One region of the Telluria sp. B2 genome, then DNA from elsewhere that is predicted to be linked to it. Evidence: predicted binding sites of a transcription regulator. Region 1 holds the regulator's gene; the other holds the start of a gene.

Region 1 (4,886 bases):
GGACCCGCGCCGGCAGCCGCACCGGCAGGAAAATAATGATGAAAGATGCAAGCACTGGCAGCACCCTGGTCGTCCGGGGGCTGCAGAAAAGTTACGGCAAGCGCCTCGTGGTGCGCGACGTCTCGCTGGAAGTGGGCTGCGGCGAAGTCGTCGGCCTGCTGGGCCCGAACGGCGCCGGCAAGACCACCTCGTTCTACATGATCGTCGGCCTGGTGCCGTCGGACGCCGGCGCGATCGAGATCAACGGCACCGATATCTCGAGCCTGCCGATCCACCGGCGCGCGGTGCTGGGCCTGTCCTACCTGCCGCAGGAAGCCTCGGTGTTCCGCAAGCTGACGGTCGAGGACAATATCCGCGCCGTGCTGGAACTGCAGCGCAACGAGGACGGCAAGCCGCTCTCGAAGGACGCCATCGACGCGCGCCTCGACTCCCTGCTGGCCGAACTCCAGATCGAGAAGCTGCGCGAAAACCCGGCGCTGTCGCTGTCGGGCGGCGAGCGCCGCCGCGTCGAGATCGCGCGCGCGCTGGCCACCAATCCGCGCTTCGTGCTGCTCGACGAACCCTTCGCCGGCGTCGACCCGATCGCGGTGATCGAGATCCAGCGCATCGTGCGCTTCCTGAAGGAGCGCGGCATCGGCGTCCTGATCACCGACCACAACGTGCGCGAGACGCTGGGCATCTGCGACCGCGCCTACATCATCAACCAGGGCGCGGTGCTGGCCTCGGGCCGCCCTGACGACATCATCGCCGACGAGTCGGTGCGCCGCGTCTACCTGGGCGAACACTTCCGCATGTAGCAACCACGAAGCGACAACGAAGCAGCAACAAGCGATGAAACAATCCCTGCAACTCCGGACTTCGCAGCACCTGGCGCTTACCCCGCAGCTTCAGCAATCGATCCGCCTGCTGCAGTTGTCCACGCTCGAACTGCACCAGGAAATCGAGCAGATCCTGTCCGACAATCCCTTGCTCGAACGGCTGGACGATCCGCTCGACCACTCGGTGCGCCTGCTTGCCGACGGCGCCATCAGCAATGCGCCCAGCCAGGGCGAGGCCCCGGCCACGCCGGGCGGCGAGGAGGGCGCGCCGAACGGCGAAGCGGCCGACTTCGATGGCGCCGATGGCGATGCCGGCCGCGGCGACGGCGATGCCGACTGGGGCGAAGCCGGACGGTCGTCCGGCAACGGCGAGGACGAGGATGGCCGGCCGCAACTGGAAGCGGCCGGCATCACGCTGCGCGAGCACCTGTCCGAACAGGTGCGGGTGACGGGCCTGAGTGCGCGCGACCGTGCGCTGGCCGAACTCGTGATCGACGCCATCGACGACAACGGCTACCTCGAAGAGCAGCTCGACGAGATCCACGCGCGCCTGCCCGAGGAGCTCGAGGTCGAGATGGACGAACTGCGCTGCGCGCTGGCGCTGGTGCAAAGCCTGGACCCGGTGGGCGTGGGCGCACGGAGCGCGGCCGAGTGCCTGGCGCTGCAGATCCGCAGCATGCCGGGCGTGCCGCTGGTCACGCGGCGCATGGCCCTCAAGATCGTCGAGGGCTACCTGACCTGGTTCGCCCAGCGCGAATTCAACAAGCTGAAAAAAGCCCTGGACTGCGACGACGAAGACCTGCGCGAAGCCCAGGCCGTGATCCGCCAATGCAATCCGCATCCGGGCGCGGCTTTTGCGTCGAGCACCTCGGACTACGTGGTTCCGGACGTGATTGTCCGGAAAACGAAGAACGGCTGGGGCGTGATGCTGAACCAGGACGTGATGCCGCGCCTGCGCGTGAACAACATGTACGCGGCCCTGCTCAAGCAGGGCAAGGGCGAAAGCCAGATGAGCGCGCAACTGCAGGAAGCGAAGTGGCTGATCAAGAATATGCGCCAGCGCTTCGACACGATCTTGCGTGTTTCGCAAGCCATTGTGGAGCGCCAGCGCAACTTTTTCAGCCACGGCGCGGTTGCCATGCGGCCCCTTGTGCTTCGTGAGATAGCTGATACACTAGGACTACACGAGAGCACAATTTCTCGTGTCACAACGCAGAAATTCATGCTGACCCCGCACGGCATGTTTGAGCTGAAGTATTTCTTCGGAAGCCACGTCGCCACCGAAGCGGGAGGTGAAGCATCTTCGACGGCGATCCGGGCTCTCATCGCGCAACTGACAGGAGCAGAAGACCCCAGGAACCCATTATCCGATAGCAAGATCGCGGAAATGCTCGGTGAACAAGGAATGGTCATCGCGCGCCGCACGGTTGCAAAATACCGTGAGGCACTGAAAATTCCTCCCGTCAGTCTCCGCAAATCCTTGTAACGGCGGCACCCACGCGCTTCCTTGTTGCGCGGCGCGGCAGCCGCCACATCTTCAAAGGAGTGTGTATGAATCTCACCATCAGCGGCCACCACCTCGACGTTACCCCCGCCATCCGTGAATACGTACAGAACAAGCTCGAACGCATCACCCGCCATTTCGATCAAGTGATCGACTCCCACGTGATCCTCGCGATCGACAATCTCACCGAAAAAGACAAAAGGCAGAAAGCCGAGATCAATGTGCGCATGTCGGGCAAGACCGTGCACGTGGAAAGCGTTGCGCAAGACCTGTACGCGGCGATCGACCTGTTGATGGACAGGCTGGATCGTCAGGTGATGAAGTACAAAACGATGCTGCAGAATCATAACCACGAGGCGCTCAAGCGCCGTCCTGAAGGCGGAGAGGCAGCCGTTGCCTGATTGGCCGGCAAGCACCGTCTGAACGAGGGCGCCAATGGCGCCCTTTTCATTTCTTGTCGGTGCGTCAATACCCCAGTTGTCTGGTCCTTCGGTAGAATGGATGTTTTTTCGACCACTTTCGACCATGACCGACACCGTCCTGACCCGCGTTGCCAACGGCACCGGCCTGATCACCCTCGACCGTCCCAAGGCCCTCAACTCGTTGTCGCTGGAAATGGTGCGGCGCCTGACCGAGGTGCTGCTGGCCTGGCGCGACGACGCCAATATCGACGCGGTCGTGATCACCAGCAGCAGCGAAAAAGCCCTGTGCGCGGGCGGCGACATCCGTTTCTTCCATGAAGCCGGCCACGCCACGCCGACGGGCGGCAGCGCACTGCTCGAGGATTTCTTCACCGAAGAATACGCCCTGAATCACCTGATTCATTTTTACCCGAAGCCGTATGTCTCGATCATGGACGGCGTGGTAATGGGCGGCGGCATGGGCATCGCCCAGGGCGGCCCGGAATCCGGCCTGCGCATCGTGACCGACCGCACGAAAATGGCGATGCCTGAAGTGAACATCGGCCTGTTCCCCGATGTCGGCGGCAGCCACTTCCTGTCGCATGCGCCTGGCCAGCTGGGCAACTACCTCGGCCTGACCGGCCTGACCATCGGCGCTGCCGACGCGCTCTACGTCGGGCTGGCGGACGTGTACGTCCCGGGCGCGCAACTGGGCTCGTTGACGGCCTTGATCGAATCGACACCGGGCGCGCAACTGGCCGACGCGATCCGTGCGTTTGCGGCTGGCTTCGCAAGTGAGGTGGGCGCGAGCGAACTGCAGGCCCAGCGTGCCGCGGTCGACGCCCACTTCGGCGCCGCCTCGGTGGCCGCCATCATGGAATCGCTCTCGCGCGACGAGAACCCGTTCGCGCAAAAGGCCCTGAAGGCGATGCGCCAGCGCTCGCCCCTGATGATGTGCGTGACCCGCGAAATGCTGGTGCGCGGCGCCGCGCTGAGTGTGGCCGACTGCCTGCGCATGGAGCGCAACCTGGTGCGCCGCAATTTCGAGCACGGCGAAGTGCTGGAAGGCGTGCGCGCGCTGGTGATCGACAAGGACAATGCGCCGAAGTGGAACCCGGCCAGTTTGGAGGAGGTGACGCCGGCGATGGTGGAGCGCTTTTTCGAGCCGGTGTGGCCGGATCACGCGCATCCGCTGCGGCACCTGGATTAAGGGAAGCGGCCGAAGCCGAGCTTGTAGCTTGAGCGGCGGCGTTACCGAATCCGGTGACGCCAGCCGTAGGGTGGGCACCTGTGCCCACGCGGTCATGCCTTAGCGTACCGCACAGCAATTTTGCTTACAGAGCCAATGCACACGAGGCTCACACGTTGTAAGCCGCTTGCTATCGACAACACTGATCTGATGGGGCGTCCGCGTGGGCACAGGTGCCCACCCTACGAAGAACGGCCCCTTACGACTGCTCGCGATGCCGCAACACCACGCGCTCGCTCTCGCCGAAATACGCCGCCAGGCGCTCGGCCATGTACACCGAGCGGTGCTGGCCGCCGGTGCAGCCGAGGGCCACGGTCAGGTAGCTGCGGTTGTCGGTCTTGAACGACGGCAGCCACTTCTCGACGAACTTGCGGATGTCTTCCAGCATCTCGGCCGCGCTCGGCTGTGCGTCGAGGAAGGCGATCACCGGGGCGTCCTTGCCGGTCAGCGGACGCAGCGACAAATCGTAGTAGGGATTCGGAATGGCGCGCACGTCGAACACGAAGTCGGCGTCGAGCGGCACGCCGACCTTGAAGGCGAAGGATTCGAAGAACAGGGTCAGCGGCGCGTGTTTTACTTCCGCCAACTCCTTGACCCAGGCGCGCAGTTTGTTGGCCGAGGCTTCCGAGGTGTCGATCACGTGGCCGAGCTGTTCGATCGGGGCCAGGCGCTCGCGCTCCTCGGCGATGCACTCGATCAGGGTGCGGCGCGAGGCCGGGTTTTCGCCCGGATGCAGCTCGTGCGAGAGCGGGTGGCTGCGGCGCGTTTCGGAAAAGCGCGCGACCAGGGAATGGGTGCTCGAGGTCAGGAACATGACCTTGACCTCGTGACCTTCCTCTTTCAGCGAACGGACATTGATCGGCAGTTCGACCAGCGACTCGGCGCTGCGCGCATCGACCGCCACGGCCAGCTTG
Region 2 (4,886 bases), 1.4 Mb from region 1:
TCGTCCTTGTGCGCGGCGATCACTTCCGGGAACTCGGTGAACTTGGCGATGCGGTAATCGACCGTGTTGTCGAAGGTGCCGACGTCGACTTCGAAGTCGTTGCGGGTGTCGACCATCACGACCGGCTTGCCGTTGTCATCAAAGCCCTGGTCGAGCCAGCGCTTGAGCGTGGCCGCGTCGACCGAGGGCGCGCGGCCGAGCTCAGGCTTGATCAGCGGCATACGCATGGTGATGATCTCTTTCTTGATCTTCACCAGCATGCGCTTGTGCGATTGCTCGTTCGAATAACTGTACTTGACTTCGATATCGGCAAAGCGCGGGTCCTTGCGCAGCCATGCCAGGTACTGCTCGATGTCGGCCGGCAGGCCGGACAGGAACATGTTAATGCCTTCCGGCGTCAGCAGGATCGTGCCCTTCAGGTTGAGCTCCTGGCACAGGGCCTGGAACTGCGGGCGCATCTCTTCGGTGTTGTCGAAGGAAATGAATTTGTAGGCCGCGATGTTGACGTAGCGGCCCGTGTCGGGCGAGCCGGTAGAGCTGGCCAGGTCGGTGGTGGCTTGCATAGATGCTAAGGGGAGAATTCGTGGACAGGCAGTATTATAAGCCGCTGGACGTGCCCGGCAAACTGCGGTCCCACTGCTGGTCAATCACACAACCGAGCAGCTTGCGAGCGCTTTCGGACCAGGTGAGCCACGGCAGCCCGGCCGATACAGGGGCCTGGCCGGCGGCGAACAGGGCCAGCCACGCACGCAGGGCCTCGGCCAGCTCCTGTGGCGTCTCGCCTTCGAAATAAGACGCGTGCTCCCTGCAGATCTCCTCGAATACCCGAAGCCTGCGGGCGATGACCGGCAACCCGTGCTGGGCTGCCTCGATCAGCGGCAGGCCGAAGCCCTCGCCGAGGGAGGGGGCGAGCAGGGCCGAGCACGACCGGTACAGCGTCTCGAGCATCTCATCGGACGCCTCGTCAAGCCAGAACAGGCGCGCATCCAGTTGCGCATGCGTCTTCAGTTTCTTGATCAGCGGTTCGACCATCCAGCCAGGCTTGCCGACAATGACCAGGTTGACATCCGCGCCCTCGGACCACAGCAGTTCCAGGGCCGCCAGCGCCTGGGCCTGGGCCTTGCGTGGCTCCAGCGTGCCTACCATCAGCAGCGTCGGCCGTTGCGTCGTCGCTTGGAGGATGGCCTGAGCGTTCGCCGGCAAGCCGGCACTGGGGGCGCTGGCGTCCAGGTCGGCTCCCAGGTGGAAGTGGCCGATGTGCAGCGCTGCGGACCGCGCCGGTGGGTGCGCCATGACCCATTCGGCGAGCATGTCGGCGGTGGCGCGTGTATTGCACAGCAGACCATCCGCATGGCGCGCGATCGTTTCCAGGTATTTCCGGAAATAGGCATCGGTGCCGTAAGCGAATTTGTCCGGCAGTTGCAGCGGAAGGATGTCGTACACCACGAAAAATACCTGGACCCCGTGATTGCGCATGTCCGTCAGCAGCGCCGCGTTCTGCGTCGTGATGCTGGCAGCCACGTCGAGGCCGAGGAAGATGTCGCCGGGGCGGTGTTCGATCGGCGCGTCTTCCAATTCCATCTGCCCGGCGCCGATCAGGGCCAGCGTGAAGTTGCGGGCGTAACGGTAGCGGCGGTTGCCGCCGTCGCCGTACACGGCTTCCACGCGATAGCCCGGCGGCGGCGCGGTGATCAGGGCCAGGAGGATGCTGCGCACTACCCGCGAGATGCCGGTTTTTGCATCCAGTTGCACGATTGCGGATACGTCCACCAGCAACTGGCGCGGCGGCACGGCAGGCTGGTTGTCGGCGATCGACATGGCAGCGGCCAGCAGTTCGGGATGGCGCGCATCGCGCGGGCAATCGTTCGACCGCAGTGCTTGCAGCAGCGCGCGGTAGTGAGCCGCCGGGCTGTGGCGCGTGAAGGCTTCGATGGCGTCGACGTAGGACGCGCAACGTGCGGTGCAAGACTGTTCTGCATGCTTGTCCTGTCGTGCCGGGATGCAGCGCCAGCGCTCGGCGATGCCGCGGCCGTACCAGGCTTCGGCTTGCGTGATCAGGTCCGCCGAGTCGACGATCACCCCGACGGCGAGGTCGAGCACAGGCTTATTCAGGGGATACTTGCCGGCTATGCCGGCAAGGCCCAGGGCCGGCTCGTCGGCCAGTCCGGTATAGCCATGCGACTCGAACAGGGCCATGCGCAAGGCTGGTGCTTGGCCCGCGCCGTCGAACAGTTCGCCAAGGAAGAAGTCTTCGAGGACGACAATGCCCGGATGGCGTGCCAGGAGTGGGGGCACGAAGCGATGCCGTTGGGAATTGCCAATGGCATAGACAATACGGTCGAATGTGCTCGCGTGTTCCTCGAACCAGTCGAGGCTGCGCAGCGGGAAGGGGAGGCTTTCGTCTGCCGGGCCGAGCGCCGGGACGACCAGGCACAAGGAGTAGCTCCGGGCCAGTTCCGCGAGCAGCCGGACTTGCAGGCTGGTGCTGCCTGGCGCTTGCGCGGCAATCCAGGCGAGGGCCGGGCGTGCCGGCGGCATGGGGTGGGCCGGCCGTTGGCGCAGCGCCAGCTCGAACGTTCCAAAAGCCCGGCGCGCGACGGCGGCCGCGTCGGCATCGATCTCGACGACGAGCGCGCCAGGCGGCTGCGTGTGCGTCGATCCGGGGTCGGAGGAAACACCGACGGCAGTCAGGAAGTGAGGAGAAGGCGGGGGACAGACGGTATTGGCAGTCGAGGACAAGCCCGGCGTGAATACGATGTCGACATCCAGGTTGGCAAAGAAATTCTCCCTGATCAGATCAATCGTGCGCTCCACCCGGGCCGTGCCGTCGGGCGCCGGGAGCGCATAGGTCAGGATGCGCTCCGGCGGCAACAGTCCTGCAAACGCTGCCCGCAGGTGTTCGATCGTTTCGGGGAACTGCTTGTTAAATGCAATCCAGACCGTGTGCGGACCGGGAGCGCCGGCCATTTCCCGGACGGCTGCCAAGCTGTCGCGGGCCAGGCTGCCGTTTGCCTGCTGGCAGGCGCGAAGATCGATGGCGATGCGCATGCGCTCGGCTTAGCGATGTGGCGTGGCGCTGTCCGGGCGCGCCAGATCGAGCAGCACCTTGCGTGCCGACACCGGCATGCGGGCGAAATCCAGCGGAAGGGGACCTGACCAGTCCGGCGCAAGGACGGTATTCGACAGTGCGGGGCTGGTCAGCTTGCCCTCCGCCAGGCGGCGCAGCATCCCCCAGAATTGCGGGTAGCGGTACAGTACCGGCAAGACGATCCTGCGCGCCAGATTGCTGCTCTTGGCGCGGCGCAGGCCGTCCTTGAGCCCCTTGATTGCGGCGGCGCGTGGCGTCCTGAGTGCGGCGGAAACAAGCTGGCGCAGCTGTTTTTTCAATTGCATGACTGCTAAAAATAGATCCTTGGATAGGCAATATTATATCCCCCGTACCATGCCCGGATGAGGGAGCGGCATTACAAGTCGACAACCGCATCCTGGTGAGCGCCGCCGCCAGGGACCGGCAGCCGGCGCTGGCGTCGAGCTCCGCCAGCGGCACAGCAGGCCCTGCCTGCGCATGGGGGGCTGCAGGCCGTTCATCGGAAAAGGACCGACCAGGCGCCGGGCCGGAAACTGTCGGATTTTTTTACACTAGGCAAGCGCCGTTTGGAGGTTCTTTTTGTAAATACTTGTTTTGTTTGAGAATTTTCTTTATGGCATGATTCGTGCTTGCTGGAAAGATGCGTTTTCCACCCTTACTTCCTACTATGAAAAAAATTTCTCTCATTGCCAGCTCCCTCCTGCTCGCCTTCGGCGCCAACGCACATGCCGGCATCATCGTTGCCCAGGAAAGCTTCGATGGCGCCAGCACCGGCTTCAAGGCCGGCTGGGCCACCGATCTCAAGGACAAGAACAAGCCGCTGGTCGTCGACAAGGCGCTGACCATCAAGACCAATTCCGACCGCGCAGCGTACTGGAACCTGAGCAATGCCCAGAGTGGCGACGTGTTCATCGATTTCTCGTTCTCGTACAGCGGCACGCTTGGCGACAACGACTTCCTGGGCCTGTGGCTGGGCGATTCGACCGGCCCGAGCTTCGGCCTGAAGGCCAATTGCGGCAACGGCAAGTGCACCGATGACCTGTACGTGCGCACGATCGGCACCGATGGTTCCTTCCTGCTGGGCAGCAACCTGAACGCCAACACCACCTACCGCCTGTTCGGCCACCTGTACAAGGCTGACGGTTCGGCCTACTACAACCGCTTCGACGCCTGGCTCAACCCGACCGCCGACGAAATGCGCGGCCTGACCGGCGCCGACATGAAGGCCAGCGGCACCAGCAAGATCAAGACCGTCGGCAGCATCGGCCTGCGCACCGTGAACATCGACAACAAAGTGAGCCTGCGCGTGGACGACATCCGTGTCAGCCAGGTGCCGGAACCGGGCAGCCTGGCGCTGATGGGCCTGGCCATGGCCGGCCTGGGCCTGGCCAGCCGCCGCAAACGCGCCTGAGCGCCATTGCGTTGCGCTCGACAGCCCGGCTTGCCGGGCTGTTGTTCGTTTGGCGGCGCCAGCCGGCTCCCGTCGAGGGGCATGCCTGCCCTGTCGTGAATGGATGTGGCTTCTGGCCACGCATGGGATTGCCGGACATGCAAGCAGCCGGTGCTCGTGCGTATTGATGGTTGTATTCATGCAACTGTCGTTCCCCGTACGCAGGCCGCGGGAAGCGTTGGGCATCGTGCCGCCGGGTTCGCGACGCGGTAAAATGACGGGATGACTTCCCCGATCTTCACCCACCTTCGCGTCCACTCCGAATACTCCATCGTCGACGGCCTCGTGCGCATCGACGAACTGGTGGGCGCCGCCGCCAAGGACCAGCAGCCGGCGCTGGCCGTCACC

What was found. Region 1 encodes sigma-54, which starts transcription at its own class of promoters, with help from an activator protein. Its sites were predicted from a motif close to TGGCANGNAANCTGCTTT; they were not measured.
Region 2: ACSUZJ_RS04995 (PEP-CTERM sorting domain-containing protein) is a predicted target of sigma-54. The motif match lies at 3,703-3,720, and genes of this name have one in related genera.

Annotation. Positions count from the first base shown of each region.
Region 1 covers NZ_CP196525.1:5,145,320-5,150,205, reverse strand. Annotated here, with positions in the region: gene lptA (lipopolysaccharide transport periplasmic protein LptA) at 1-36, shown strand, start outside; gene lptB (LPS export ABC transporter ATP-binding protein) at 36-797, shown strand; gene ACSUZJ_RS22720 (RNA polymerase factor sigma-54) at 832-2,304, shown strand; gene hpf (ribosome hibernation-promoting factor, HPF/YfiA family) at 2,370-2,723, shown strand; gene ACSUZJ_RS22710 (enoyl-CoA hydratase/isomerase family protein) at 2,848-3,933, shown strand; gene rapZ (RNase adapter RapZ) at 4,172-4,886, opposite strand, start outside.
Region 2 covers NZ_CP196525.1:1,099,059-1,103,944, forward strand. Annotated here, with positions in the region: gene ACSUZJ_RS04980 (sulfurtransferase) at 1-563, opposite strand, end outside; gene ACSUZJ_RS04985 (glycosyltransferase family 4 protein) at 598-3,048, opposite strand; gene ACSUZJ_RS04990 (hypothetical protein) at 3,058-3,393, opposite strand; gene ACSUZJ_RS04995 (PEP-CTERM sorting domain-containing protein) at 3,756-4,499, shown strand; gene dnaE (DNA polymerase III subunit alpha) at 4,761-4,886, shown strand, end outside.